2 regions of the Pseudarthrobacter sp. C1 genome follow, and region 2 is predicted to be linked to the other one. Evidence: riboswitches for the same ligand, from Rfam matches in the RefSeq annotation. Region 2 holds a riboswitch; the other holds the start of a gene.
What was found. Region 2 has a riboswitch for thiamine pyrophosphate ahead of thiC (phosphomethylpyrimidine synthase ThiC). Riboswitches for the same ligand answer to the same signal wherever they lie in the genome.

Region 1: another riboswitch for thiamine pyrophosphate. It lies ahead of thiO (glycine oxidase ThiO); the one in region 2 lies ahead of thiC (phosphomethylpyrimidine synthase ThiC).

The regions. Positions count from the first base shown of each region.
Region 1 covers NZ_JAYESK010000002.1:328,503-335,686, forward strand. Annotated here, with positions in the region: gene U7114_RS04135 (glutamyl-tRNA reductase) at 1-266, shown strand, start outside; gene moeB (molybdopterin-synthase adenylyltransferase MoeB) at 467-1,666, opposite strand; gene U7114_RS04145 (TetR/AcrR family transcriptional regulator) at 1,750-2,415, shown strand; gene U7114_RS04150 (DUF3107 domain-containing protein) at 2,465-2,689, shown strand; gene U7114_RS04155 (hypothetical protein) at 2,730-3,032, shown strand; gene U7114_RS04160 (4a-hydroxytetrahydrobiopterin dehydratase) at 3,125-3,463, opposite strand; gene U7114_RS04165 (thiazole synthase) at 3,506-4,321, opposite strand; gene thiS (sulfur carrier protein ThiS) at 4,327-4,563, opposite strand; gene thiO (glycine oxidase ThiO) at 4,560-5,879, opposite strand; TPP riboswitch at 5,874-5,991, opposite strand; gene thiE (thiamine phosphate synthase) at 6,020-6,775, shown strand; gene U7114_RS04185 (RNB domain-containing ribonuclease) at 6,852-7,184, shown strand, end outside.
Region 2 covers NZ_JAYESK010000002.1:17,738-24,921, forward strand. Annotated here, with positions in the region: gene U7114_RS02780 (hypothetical protein) at 1-286, opposite strand, end outside; gene U7114_RS02785 (VOC family protein) at 451-1,326, opposite strand; gene U7114_RS02790 (amidohydrolase family protein) at 1,426-2,508, opposite strand; TPP riboswitch at 2,588-2,695, shown strand; gene thiC (phosphomethylpyrimidine synthase ThiC) at 2,690-4,510, shown strand; gene U7114_RS02800 (alpha/beta fold hydrolase) at 4,515-5,246, opposite strand; gene ffh (signal recognition particle protein) at 5,352-6,935, opposite strand; gene U7114_RS02810 (glucose-6-phosphate dehydrogenase) at 7,054-7,184, shown strand, end outside.

The sequences.
Region 1 (7,184 bases), 310 kb from region 2:
GCGTCCTGGACTCCGAAATGGAAAAAGTCCGGGCCCGGCACGGCTGCACCGCCGCTGCCGAGGAAGTGGAGTTCGCACTCCGCCGCATGGTCAAGCAGCTTCTCCATGTGCCCACGGTGCGGGCCCGCGAACTTGCCGCCAACGGCCAGCAGGATGACTACGTGGCCGCCCTGGAAGCCCTCTACGGCATCACCGTGGAGCAGCCGGCATCGGTGGCGCCGCAGGCCGAATGCCCCGTGGACCACCGGGGCCTCGAAACCGCCTGACCGCGCCTCCCGCCGCGCGGACCCTCTCTCACTTAATGCGCCCTTTCCGGCGATGCTCTCTCACTTAATGCGCCCTTTCCGGCGATGCTCTCTCACTTGCCTCAGGAAAGTGAGAGAGCATCCCTCAAAACAGCGCATTAAGTGCGAGAGCGTCGTGTTAGAAGGCACGTCAAGTGAGAGAGGGCTGAAAGGGGCGGGGATCAGTAAACGGGCTTGTGGGGTTCCACCTCGCGCACCCAGGCGAGGATGCCGCCGTCGAGATGGCTCACCCGCTGGTAGCCCGCCTTCTGCGCCGCGGCGAGCACATTGGCCGAACGCGACCCGGCCTTGCAGTGGAACACAATATCCCTGTCCTGCGGGAGCTCATTCCACGCCTCGCCTGCAAGGATCCGGCCCTGCGGGATGAGCTTCGCGCCGTCGATCCGGACGATGTCGAACTCCCCCGCTTCGCGGACGTCCACCAGCTCAAAGTCCTTCAGCCCCGCCTTGCGCGCGGCGAGCATGGTGGCCAGCTGGGTGGCCGTGACGGTGTGCTCCGTGTCGGAGGGGGCCGCCGGCGTGACGCCACAGAAGGCCTCGTAGTCGGTCAGCTCCGTGATGGGCGCGGCCGCGGGGTCCTTTGAAACACGGATCTCGCGCCAGCTTCCGCCCAAGGCGTCAAACAGTGCCACACGGCCCAACAGGGAACGTCCGACGCCGGTAATCAGCTTGACTGCCTCCGTCACCATAAGCGATCCCACGGCTGCGCACAGCATGCCGAACACGCCGCCCTCGCCGCACGAGGGCACCGAGCCTGCCGGCGGCGCCTCAGGGTAGAGATCCCGATAGGTGGGCCCGAACTTCTCCCAGAAGACACTCACCTGGCCGTCGAACCGGAAGATGGAACCCCAGACGTAGGGTTTGCCCAGGATGGCGGCGGCGTCGTTGACCAGGTAGCGGGTGGCGAAGTTGTCCGCGCCGTCGAGGATCAGGTCGTAGCCGGCGAACAGCTCCAGCGCGTTGGACGCGTCCAGCCGGACATTGTGCAGCCGCACGTCCACCAGCGGGTTGAGGGCCGCGATGGCGTCCCGGGCGGACTCGATTTTGGGGCGGCCAACATCCGCCACGCCATGGATGACCTGGCGCTGCAGGTTGCTAAGGTCAACGTCGTCGTCGTCGATGATTCCCAGCGTTCCGACGCCGGCGGCCGCAAGATACAGGAGTGCCGGGGAGCCGAGCCCGCCGGCACCGATAACGAGCACTTTCGCATTCTTGAGCCGCCGCTGACCCACCGAGCCGATCTCGGGGATGATGAGGTGCCGGGAATAGCGCTCCACCTCGGCAGGGGTAAGGTCCGGGCCCGGTTCCACCAGCGGATCCAATGACACGGGTGAAACATTTGCGGTGAATGTCGAAGCCATACTTCAATGTATCCCCCGGATACTGCCGGGTCATATTACCCCGCAGTAAAGTGGAAGTAACTGCAACGGAAAGTAGGACAACTGTGGTCCATGAAGCACGGGCTGACCGCCCGTCAGCCGCCGAACCGCAAACTCCCCCGCGTCCCGCGGGTCAGCGGTCGGCCAGGCTTCCGCGTGACGAGCGGCGCGCGCAGCTCCTCAACGCAGCCCAGGAAGTCTTCGTGGCCAACGGCTACCACGGTGCGGCCATGGACGAGATTGCCGAGACGGCGCACGTCAGCAAACCCGTCCTTTACCAGCATTTTCCCTCAAAACGCGAGCTGTACCTCGCCTTGCTTGAAAGCCATCTGGCCTCCCTCACCGAACTGATGCTGGGTGCGCTGAACTCCACCACCGATAACGACGAACGCGTTCAGGCCGTCATGCGCGCCTACTTCCAGTTCATCGCCAGCGATGACCAGGCCCACCGGCTGGTGTTTGAGTCCGACCTGATCAACGATCCCGACGTCAGCTCGCGGCTGGAGACGTTCAACAGAACATTTGCCGACGCCATCGCCCGCGTCATCGCCGAGGACACCAAGCTCCCCCATCTCGAAGCGCAGTTGCTGGGCCGGGGACTGGCCGGGATGGCGCAGGTCAGTGCCAGGTACTGGCTTGAAACGGACGGCAACCTGGACATCAATGTGGCCAGCGACCTCATCTACCGTTTAGCTTGGCGCGGAATCTCGCGCTTCCCCAAAGAGTCCTAGACTACAAATAAGACATCACCAACGAACTTTGACTGGCTGGGAGGCCCCTGTGGAAATTAAGATCGGCGTTCAGAATGTTGCCCGCGAAATTGTGCTCGAATCAACCGAGGACGCGGCTTCTGTGGCCAAGGTCGTGGGGGAAGCCATCACCGCGGGCAGCGAACTTCGCCTGAAGGATGAAAAGGGACGCGTGATCATTGTTCCCGGAAATGCGCTCGGCTACGTGGAAATCGGCGCAGAAGAGGCACGGCGCGTAGGTTTCGGCCAGTTCTAGCGCCCGGCCGAAAAACCGCGTCCGAAGCCCAAGGAGATCCATGCTTTCGCTGACCATCGTTGTACTGGCTGCCGCCGCGGCAGGCTTCATCATCTGGGCAAACGACAAGCGGCACGCCAAGTATGGCGCAGGCCTGCCCGCCGGGGTCGCCGTAGCAATGGCGGCGTTGACCTGGATTGTCCTGATGGCGGCCGGTTTCGGCTACCTGCCAGGGCTGACCTGGATCCCGTGGGTCCTGCCCATCGTGCTGGGCGCCGGCGCCGCAACGGGGGCAGCCGTGTACCTTGGCCGCACGCGTGCGCGCCGGGACGCCGAAAGGCTTACGGCGATCCTCCGGGCGTAGGGCCGGCGCAAGGCAACCGGCAGCAGTGGCCGCCATCCCGCCAGGGGTGGCGGCCATTGCTGCTTAGGGACCAGTGGCTGGTGGCGAGGCTACTAACGCCCCGGCCCGTACTTCGCCGGCTCGGCCACGGCCCCCGCCGCTGCCGCAGCTTCACTTGCTCCCGCAGCTGCCGCGATGTCCCGGTCAGTCACCTGCCCCCCGGCGTCGTGGGACGTGTAGCGGATAAAGACGCGGTTGTAACGCCAGTCGAGGTCGGGATGGTGGTTTTGTTCCTCGGCCAGACGTCCGACGGCGGCAATCAGCTCAAGTGCGGCAACCGCCGTCGGCATCTTGAAGACAGTGACCAATCCGCCATTGTCGGTCCGCCAATCAGGCAGTCCAGCCAAGGCTTCGTCGATTCGTTCCGGGGGAAGGGCGTCTTTGCCGGCCACTGCTGCTCCTTGAATCAAGGCGCCGGCCGGCGGAAAGCGGGCCTACAGGAACTCGGCCCGGCCTTCCATCGCCGACGACGCCAGCGCGTGTTCACGGCGAGGTATGCGACCTGCCGCTTTCGCCAGCCTACCTGCGATGACGGCGTGCTTGAAGGCGGCGCCCATCATGGCCGGGTCCTGTGCCCGGGTCACCGCCGTGGCCAGGAGCACGGCATCACATCCGAGTTCCATCGCGAGGGCGGCGTCGGACGCCGTGCCGATTCCCGCATCCAGCACCACCGGAACCGAGGCCCGGGACACGATGAGCTCGATGTTGTGCGGGTTGAGGATGCCCAGGCCGGTGCCAATGGGCGAGCCGAGCGGCATGACCGCGGTAGCTCCCAGGTTCTCGAGCCGAAGCGCCAGGACGGGGTCGTCATTGGTGTACGCAAAAACCTTGAACCCCCGGTTAACCAGCTGTTCGGTGGCGTCCACGAGTTCCACGGCATCCGGCAGGAGGGTGTGTTCGTCAGCAATGACTTCCAGCTTCACCCAGTCGGTTTCCAGGGCCTCCCTGGCGAGCTCCGCGGTGAGGACGGCGTCCCGGGCAGTGAAGCACCCCGCCGTGTTGGGCAGGACCTTGATGCCGTGGTCCAGGAGGAGCTGGAAAAGCGAGCCTGCCTCCCGGGGTGAATAGCGGCGCATGGCCACGGTGGTGAGGGAGGTGCCGGAGGCCAGGAGCGCGGCGCCGAGGCCGTCAAGGCTGGGCGCGCCGCCCGTGCCCATAATGAGCCGGGACGCGAGCGCGACGCCGTCGATCACCAGGGGATCATGAAGGTCCGGCCGGGTGCCGTCGAGGGTGCTGCGGGTTTCCGTCATGGTGTTCAGCCTCCCTGTACTGCCGTGACAAGTTCGACGTCGTCACCCTCGGAGAGTGCGGTAGCGAACCACTGGCTCCGGGGCACCACCTGGGCGTTGCGCGCAACGGCGACGCCCAATTTCCGGCCGTCGGTTGCGTGGCCGTCAGCGGCCAGTGCGCGGCCGGTGACCTCGGTGACGAGCGCGGTGATGGACGCGCCGTCGGCGACTGTATGTCCGGTTCCGTTCAGGGTGATGTTCATGCTGTCTCCTTGGGGTTGGGTAGGGTGGCCGCTGCAGCAGGCCGAACGGCGACGCCGGAAAAGCGGCCGGGATTGAAGGGGGCCCAGCGGGGGTCCTCCCTGCCTTCGAGCAGGTCCCGGCATATCGCGGCCGCTGCCGGGGTGAGGAGGACGCCGTGGCGGAAGAAACCGGTGGCAATGATGAGCCCCTCCACGCGGCTTTGCCCTGAAGGGCCGTCCTCCAGGGGGACCCGCCCGAGCAGCGGGGCGTTGTCAGGTGTGCCGGGACGGGCCCGGGCCGTGCATTCCAGCAGCTCAAGTTCCGCCACCGCAGGCACCAGGACCTGGGCGTCGCGCAGCAACTGGTAGACGCCCCCTGCCGACACTGCCCCCGCGCTGGTTCCGCTGTCCTTCCCCAGTGCGTCCTCACGCTGCGTTGCCCCGATCACCACGGTGCCGTCCTGCCGGGGGACGATGTACACAGGGATCCCGCGGACCAGTCCGCGGACGGTGGAGGTCAGCAGCGGCTGAAGGTGGGCGGGGACGGCGAGGCGAAGGATGTCACCGTGGACCGGCCGCAACGGCAGGTGCAGCTTTTCCGGCAGCCCGGTCAGGGCCGCAGCGTGCAGTCCGTTGGCCACTACGGTCTCCCTGGCCGCCACCGTTCCTCCGCCCTCCAGCGTGACACCGGCGACGGCTCCGTCCCGCCAGAGCAGGCCCGCTGCCCGGTCCGGCACGGCGTAGCCCTCGGCGGCTCCGGCCACGAAGCTTCCGCCGGTTCCGCCGGCGTGCCGGGCCAGGGCACGGCGGAAGCAGGCGACCAGCAGCCTGGGGTCCACCTGGTGGTCCGCCGGTGTATTCAGCGCCGAGGCAATGGCCGGGCTCAACAGCGGCTCCCGGCGCCGGGCTTCACGGATGGTGAGGGGCTCAACCGTCAGTCCATTGGCCTGCTGCACCTCGCGCAGGTCCAGCAGCGCCTGCCGGTCCGCAGCGTCGGCACCCACGGCGAGGGTCGGCGTCGTAAGATACCCGGGATCCGAACCGGCAGCCGCGGCAAGGCCAGCGGCGAAACCCGGCCAGCGCCCGGAGGCCTCCAGCATGAGCTCCAGGAGGTCCTCCTCCTGGTAATGCAGTTCGCTCACCGGGGCAAGCATCCCCGCCGCGGCCCAGCTGGCACCGGAGCCGGGGGCGTCATCGATTACCACCGCTGAATGTCCGGACCGCCTCGCCTCCCAGGCGATGCCGTGGCCGATGACTCCCCCGCCGATGACCGCAACGTCGGCCTCCAGTGCGGAGCCGGGCGCGGGCCGGTACGGGGCGTCGAGCGCATTGGGCATAAGTGTCTCCTTCCCTACGCCGGTATTAGCCGGATCAGGTCAAGCGGTCGGCTCTGACGCCCTCTCAGCCCGGCGCTTTATGACAGCTGCCGCGGCTCCCGCAGTACGAGGCCCAGTCTAGAGGAACTAGGCTGGCACCCATGAATGTGTCCCACCCTCCTGCCGCTGCATCCCCCGTCCCGGCTACCGACGCCTTTCTCAACGCCGAAGGCAGTTCCGGCGTGCAGGCCGCACGCCTTTACCTCTGCACGGACGCGCGCCGGGAGCGGGGCGATTTCGGGCAGTTCGTCGATGCCGCCTTCGCGGGCGGGGTGGACATCATCCAGCTGCGGGACAAGTCCATCGAAGCCGCCGAGGAGCTGGAGCTCCTGGCCGTACTCAAGGAATCGGCGGTGCGGCACGGCCGGCTGTGGGCGGTGAATGACAGGGCGGACATCGCCGTGCTGTCCGGAGCCCCGGTGTTCCATATCGGCCAAAAGGACCTGCCCCTCAAGGCGGCCCGGACGCTGTTGAACGGCAACGCGGCCATCGGCCTGTCCAGCCACAGCCCGGAGCAGGTGGACGCCGCCCTGGCTGCCGCCGCCGGCCCCTCGGCGCTGGACTACTTCTGCGTGGGGCCGCTCTGGGCAACACCCACCAAGCCCGGACGGGCCGCCGTCGGGCTTGACCTGGTGAGGTACGCCGCCACGGCTGTTGCCGGGGCGGACGGGCAGGAGGACACGCCCGACGGCGGTGTCCCCTGGTTCGCGATTGGCGGCATCGACCACTCCAACGTCGAAGAGGTGGTGGAAGCCGGCGCACGCCGGATCGTGGTGGTCCGGGCCATTACCGAGGCTGACGATCCGGCCGCGGCCGCCGCTTCGCTCCTCAGCGCCCTGGACGCCGCCCGCCCATAATCCCGCGCCGGAACTGGCGTTCCTCTCCGGGCCGCTTCCGTGCACTATTGACGAAATTCGGGCTACGCTGATTTTCGTGTCACACCATCGGCTGGCCCCCAATGTCCACGAGCACACCAACGCACTCGAAGCGGCGCTGGGCGCGCTCCGGAGTGAGCTTGAGCTGCCGGGCGCCTACCCTGATGATGCCGTGAAGGACGCCGAGGCCGCCGTGTCCGCATTGCAACTGCCGTCCCATGACCTGACTTTCGTTGAATTCATTACCATCGATCCGGCATCGTCCACCGACCTGGACCAGGCGCTGTTCATCGAGCGGGACGGCAACGGCTACCACGTTCTCTATGCCATCGCCGACGTGCCGGCGTTTGTTACTCCCGGCGGCCCGCTGGACGCTGAGACGCGGCGTCGG
Region 2 (7,184 bases):
CCTCCCCTTCGGTTTCATAGGAGAGCAGGTCGGCCAGGGCACGCACCATCGCGGGCGGAACCGCAAGGAGCGAATCGCTCGCCACGTCCACCATGGTCAGCTCATAGTCTGCCCCGCCGGCATGGACGGCGGTGCCGGCCAGGTCGCCCAGCTGTTCCACTTCAAAGTCGCTGATTCCCGGGATCCGGACCGCGTCGCCGGCAGGGGCGCTGCCGCCCTTGTCCAGGATGCCGCCGCGCTTCAGTGCGGCGTCGTGGGTGGCAACAAAGATTTCGGTGAAGCCCATGGGAAGTGCCCTCATTCCGTTGACGGTGCGGCCCGCCGGGATGCAGCGCGCGCTGCCCGGCAGTTCGGTTTCAGCCTAGTACAGGGACCGCCGGAGTTTTCCGGCAACGCCGGTCGGCGGCCCAACCACCGCAGGGTTCGCAACCTTTGCCCGGGGGGCGCCGGTCAGCGGACTGCCACCCGGATCCTGTTGCGCCACGGATCCTCGAACCGGAGTTCGGCTCCGGTGTGGTGGGCGGCAACACCGGCAACCTTGAGGCGGTCGGCGAGGGCGCCGACGTCGTCCCCCGACGGCACTTCGATGAGGACCTCACCCAGGCCGAGGGTGTCCTTGCGCGGCCCCGCGCCGCGGCTGTTCCATACGTTCATTGCCATGTGGTGGTGGTAGCGGCCCGCCGAGACGAACAGGGCCTGGCCGTGCCAGCCTGCGGTCTTTTCGAAGCCGAGGGTCCCCACGTAGAAGTCGCGGGCGGTCTGGACGTCGCCCACCTGGAGGTGCACATGGCCCACGCCCGCAACGGTTCCCCGCTGGCGTTCCAGGGACTCCTCAGTGAGGTGCTGCTCCAAATAGCGCTGCGGCGGAAGGGCCAGGCTGTCCATCACCACGTCAGTGCCGTTCCAGGACCAACTGCTGCGCGGCCGGTCCCAGTAGAGTTCGATCCCGTTGCCTTCGGGGTCGGTGAAGTAGAAGGCCTCGCTGACAAGGTGGTCTGCGCTGCCGGTGAAGGAACGGGGTTCAAACTGCGCGGCCGTGGCGATGGTCGCGGCCAGGTCTGCCTGGTTCTCGAACAGGAGCGCGGTGTGGAAGAGGCCGGCCTCTCCCCGGCCCGGAAGCGTCAGGCCCGGAGCGGGAGCCAGGTGCACCAGCGGTTTCTGCAGCCGGCCGAGGTAGAGCCCGCCGTCCTGCTCCGCGACGACCTCCAGGCCGAGGGCCCGCTGGTAGTAATCGGTCATGACCTTCATGTCGCCCACCTTGAGCATCACGGTGCCCATGGCGAGGTCGGCAGGAAGGAGATCCTGGCGGGCGGCTGCGTCGGTCATTTGAAGGCTCCTTGTATTGGAGGCCGTCCCGTCGGCGGCCTGTCACATATTAAAATTACTTGAAGCTTCAATTTATTCCAAGTGGCGGCCTCAAATAACTCAGCGGATGATGCGGCCGCCCAGCACCACGTGTTCCAGCGCCCTGATCGTTTCCGGGGTGGTCCGCGGGTCTTCGCGGCACACCACGACGTCGGCCCGCGCGCCTTCCTCCAGGTTGTCCGCTCCCAGCCACGTGCGGGCTGCCCAGCAGGCGGCATCCAGGGCCGCAGGCATGGGCAGGCCGGCCCCGTGCAGGGCGAGGATCTCATCTGCGATCCTCCCGTGGCGGACCACGCTGCCTGCGTCCGTCCCGGCAAAGATGCGTACGCCGGCGGAATGGGCCTCCGCCACCCGTTCCAGCCTGCGTTCCCACAGGGCACGCATGTGGGCGGCGTAGCGCGGAAACTTGGCGTCTGCCTGCTCCGCTATGTCAGGAAAGGTAGCGATGTTGATGAGCGTGGGCACGATCGGCACGCCCTGCTCCACGAACCGGGGCAGGTGGCGGGGCAGCAGCCCCGTGGCGTGCTCAATGCAGTCAATGCCGGCGTCCAGCATCTGGTCCAGGGTGTCCTCGGCGAAGCAATGCGCCGTGACCCGGGCACCTTCATCATGGGCAGCCTGGACAGCGTCACGGACGACGGCGGCAGGAAAGGAGGGCGCGAGGTCGCCGGCGCTCCGGTCGATCCAGTCGCCCACCAGTTTGACCCAGCCGTCGCCGTCGCGTGCTTGCTTCCGCACGGCCTCCACGAGCCCGTCGGGTTCGACCTCCGCCGCAAAGCCGCGCAGGTAGCGGCGCGTGCGGGCCACATGCCGTCCTGCACGGATCAGCACCGGAAAGTCCCGGCCGCCCTGCATCCAGCGGGTATCGGCAGGTGAGCCGGCGTCGCGGACCAGCAGGGTTCCGGCGTTGAGGTCAGCCAGCGCCTGTTCCCGTGCAAGGGCGGGTTCGACCGGGCCGGCGGGGCCCAGTCCGATGTGGCAGTGGGCGTCAGCGAATCCCGGCAGCACCCAGCCGTCGAGCTCCCGCGCCGGAAGGGCAGTTGGCCGGCTGAACGTGAGGCTGCCGTCCACCGACCAGAGTCCATGGCGTACCCGGTCCGGTGCGGTCAGGACGGGTCCGCGAAAGTGAATGATGTCTGCCATCGGGCTTCCTTTCGATGCCCGGTCAGGCTAGCACCCGCAAATGTGACACCGCCCTTCCGGGGGCGTGTGGTAGCTTACATCTTGACCACACGGGTGCCCCTGCAGGGGCTGAGATCGGGCTGACGCAGCCTGCGACCGTTGAACCTGTCCGGGTAATGCCGGCGAAGGAAGTGAGTATTCCTTGAGTACACAAAATGCACAGCTGAACCCTGCCCAAGACCGTCCGGCCATGGGAGCAGCCGGCAACCAGCCAACGGTGACCCAGTCCCTGAAATCCCATTCACTGGCCTACCTTGAGGATGCCGGCACGGGGATCAGGGTCCCGGTGACGGAGATTGCGCTGGAACCTTCCCCGAACGGGACGCCGAACAGGCCGTTCCGGACCTACCGGACGGCAGGACCTGGCAGCGACCCCGTCATCGGCCTCCCTCCCTTCCGGACGGACTGGATCGAAGCACGCGGAGACACCGAGGCGTACAGCGGCAGGGAACGGAACCTGCTCGACGACGGCCGCTCGGCTGTCCGCCGCGGCGCCGCCAGCGCCGAGTGGAAGGGAGCGCGCCCGGTGCCCCGCCGCGCCGTCGACGGCAGGACCGTGACGCAGATGCACTACGCGCGGCAGGGCGTGATCACCCCGGAGATGCGCTTTGTGGCGCTGCGCGAGAACTGCGATGTTGAACTGGTCCGCAGCGAGCTGGCCGCGGGCCGCGCCATCATCCCCAGCAACATCAACCACCCCGAGTCCGAGCCGATGATTATCGGCAAGGCCTTCCTGGTGAAAATCAACGCCAACATCGGCAACTCGGCCGTTACCAGTTCCATCGCGGAGGAGGTGGACAAACTGCAGTGGGCAACGCAGTGGGGCGCCGACACCGTCATGGACCTTTCCACCGGCGATGACATCCACACCACCCGCGAATGGATCCTCCGCAACTCCCCCGTCCCCATCGGCACCGTCCCCATCTACCAGGCCCTCGAGAAGGTCAACGGGGAAGCCAATGCCCTTACCTGGGAGATCTTCCGCGACACCGTCATTGAACAGTGCGAGCAGGGTGTGGACTACATGACCATCCACGCCGGCGTCCTGCTGCGTTACGTGCCCCTGACAGCCAACCGGGTGACAGGCATCGTATCCCGCGGCGGTTCGATCATGGCAGGCTGGTGCCTGGCCCACCACCAGGAGAACTTCCTCTACACGCACTTCGATGAGCTGTGCGAAATCTTCGCGAAGTACGACGTCGCCTTCTCCCTGGGTGACGGGCTGCGGCCAGGGGCGACGGCGGATGCCAACGACGCTGCCCAGTTCGCCGAACTGGACACACTGGCTGAGCTGACGGCGCGCGCCTGGGAATTCGACGTGCAGGTGATGGTGGAAGGTCCGGGGCACATCCCGTTCCACCTGGTCCGCGAGAACGTAGAGCGCCAGCAGGAGCTGTGCAAGGGTGCGCCGTTCTACACACTCGGGCCCCTGGTTACCGACGTTGCACCGGGCTACGACCACATCACCTCGGCCATCGGTGCCACGGAGATCGCACGTTACGGCACTGCCATGCTCTGCTATGTCACCCCGAAGGAACACCTGGGGCTGCCCAACAAGGACGACGTCAAGACCGGGGTGATCACCTACAAGATCGCCGCACACGCGGCAGACCTTGCCAAGGGCCACCCGGGGGCGCACGAGCGCGATGATGCGCTGTCCAAGGCACGCTTCGAATTCCGCTGGCGCGACCAGTTCGCGCTGTCCCTGGACCCGGTCACGGCGGAAGCCTTCCATGATGAGACCCTGCCCGCAGAACCTGCCAAGACCGCGCACTTCTGTTCCATGTGCGGTCCCAAGTTCTGCTCCATGAGGATCAGCCAGGACATCCGGGACGAATTTGGCTCGGCGGAGTCGCAGGCGGCCCTGGCGGCGGCCGCGGGGATGAAGGGGAAAAGCGAGGAATTCCGGGCGGCCGGCGGCAAGGTGTACCTGCCGGAGCCCCGTGTTGCCGCCGGAAGCTAGGGCGTCAGGAGGCGCGTGCCCGGACCCGGCTGGCATCGCCGATGAACGAGCGGATGATGCGGTCCCCCTCTACTGAATCCTGGGGCCGGTGCCCTCCCGCCGCAGTGCGGTGGAGGGCGCCGGTCTCCCGGAGGTAGCCCGCGATCTCTTCGTAGAGCGGCTCCCAGCCGCCCGTGAGGACGAGCGTAGGCACGCCCGGCACGATGTGCAGCGGAGCTTCCCACGACGGCACCTGCAGCCGGAGCCGCCGCGCGGACCGCTTCTCTTCCACGGTGACCGGGTGCTGCAGGTCCGTGGCGTAGACCCGGCGCACGAATTCCCGCTGGAAGTCCTCGTCGCCGAGTTGGTGCCGGACGTCCAGGAGCGGCTTCATCAGCGCAATGTGCGCCGCCGTCGCCGGCAGTTCCGCGGTCAGCGACAGGCAGGCCGGCTCCACCAGCGTCAGCGAGTAGACAAGGTCGGGGCGTTCGACGGCGGCCATCATCGCTGCGACGGCGCCTTGGGCATGTGCCACGACGTGCCCGCCGACGGCGCCCCTGCCGTCGTCGGCCAGTGACCGCAGCAGGATCCCCGCGTCCTCTTCGAAGGATGATTCCACCGGCTCTGCCACGGGATCGTAGCCGTGGCGGCGCAGGAACAGTGCGTCATAGGACAGTGCCAGGCCATGCTGGCGGGGCCAGGCCGCGGCGCCGAAGCTGCCCGCGCCGTGCACGAACACTACCCTCTGCTTGAACATGACCCAACCCTAATCCACAGCCCCGACATCCCAACTAAGTAGCGCCAAGTGTCGTTATGAACCGTCAAAACGACACTTGGCGCTACTTAGTTGGGCCAGGCGTGCTTACTTGCCGAGGAACTTGTCGAAGCCCTTGGGCAGGTTCAGCTGGGACGGATCGAAGTCGCCCGTCTGCTGGCCGAAGGCGGCGCCGGTCGGCAGAGCCTTGGCCGCGTTGGCCCGGCGGGCCTCGGCGTCCTTCCGCTCCTGGGCAGCCTTGGCGGGGTTGCCTGACTTCGCCTTCTTCTTGGGGGCGTTCTTGGCGTTCTTCCGCGCCCCGCCGCCGGCACCCGGCATGCCTGGCATCCCGGGCATGCCCGGCATGCCGCCCTGGGCCATCTTCTTCATCATCTTCTGGGCCTGGGCGAAGCGCTCCAGGAGGCCGTTGACCTCGGAGACGTGGACGCCGGAGCCGCGGGCAATACGGGCGCGGCGGGAGCCGTTGATGATCTTGGGCGCAACACGCTCGTGCGGGGTCATGGACCGGACGATGGCCTCGACGCGGTCGATCTCGCGTTCGTCGAACTGCTCCAGCTGCTGGCGGATGTTCTGCGCACCCGGCATCATCATGAGCATTTTCTTCATCGAGCCCATGTTGCGGATCTGCTGCATCTGGGCCAGGAAGTCCTCAAGGGTGAAGTCTTCCTGGTCGGCGAATTTCTTCGCCATCCGGGCGGCTTCGTCCTTGTCCCAGGATTTCTCCGCCTGCTCAATCAGCGTCAGGACGTCACCCATGTCCAGGATGCGCGACGCCATCCGGTCCGGGTGGAACAGCTCGAAGTCGTCAAGGCCTTCGCCGGTGGAGGCGAACATGACGGGTTTGCCGGTGACGGACGCCACCGAGAGCGCGGCACCGCCGCGGGCGTCGCCGTCGAGCTTGGAGAGCACGATGCCTGTGAAGTTGACGCCCTCATCGAAGGCGAGCGCCGTGTTCACGGCGTCCTGGCCGATCATGGAGTCGATGACGAAGAGGACTTCGTTGGGCACGATGGCGCGGCGGATCTGGCGCGCCTGCTCCATCATGTCGGCGTCGACACCGAGCCGGCCGGCGGTGTCCACGATGACGACGTCGTGCAGCTTCTGGCGGGCTTCCTCCACACCGGCGCGGGCAACGGCCACGGGGTCGCCGGCAGGGTGCTCGAGTTCGGAGGACGTGGCTCCCGGGTGCGGCGCGAACACCGGCACCTTGGCGCGCTGGCCCACCACCTGGAGCTGGGTGACCGCGTTGGGGCGCTGCAGGTCGCATGCCACCAGCATGGGGCTGTGGCCCTGGGCCTTCAGCCACTTGGACAGCTTGCCGGCGAGGGTGGTCTTACCGGCACCCTGGAGGCCGGCCAGCATGATGATGGTGGGGCCGTTCTTGGCGAGGCGGATCCGGCGGGTTTCACCGCCGAGGATCTCCACCAGTTCTTCGTTGACGATCTTGACGATCTGCTGGCTCGGGTTCAGCGCACCGGACACCTCGGAACCCATGGCGCGTTCCCGTACCCGGCCGGTGAATTCACGGACAACTGGAACGGCAACGTCGGCATCCAGGAGGGCACGGCGGATCTCGCGGACTGTGGCATCGACGTCGGCCTCGGAGAGCCTGCCTTTACCCCGCAGATTCTTAAAGGTTGCTGTCAACCGGTCAGAGAGTGAATTGAACACGCGACGTGCACTTCTTTCTGTGGATGATCAAAGGCTATGAATAATCAAAGGCTGTGGATGATCGGGACTCGACTATCTAGGGTACCAAGTCGGACCCCCAAGGTGGCATGCTGGCAAAATGACGAGCCAAGCATCTGTGAAAACCCTCCTCATCCTCGGCGCTTCCGGGGACCTAACGGGCCGGCTGCTCCTGCCGGGCCTGGCGCGCCTGGTGGCAAAGGGCCACGCCACGGATCTCCGGCTCGTCGG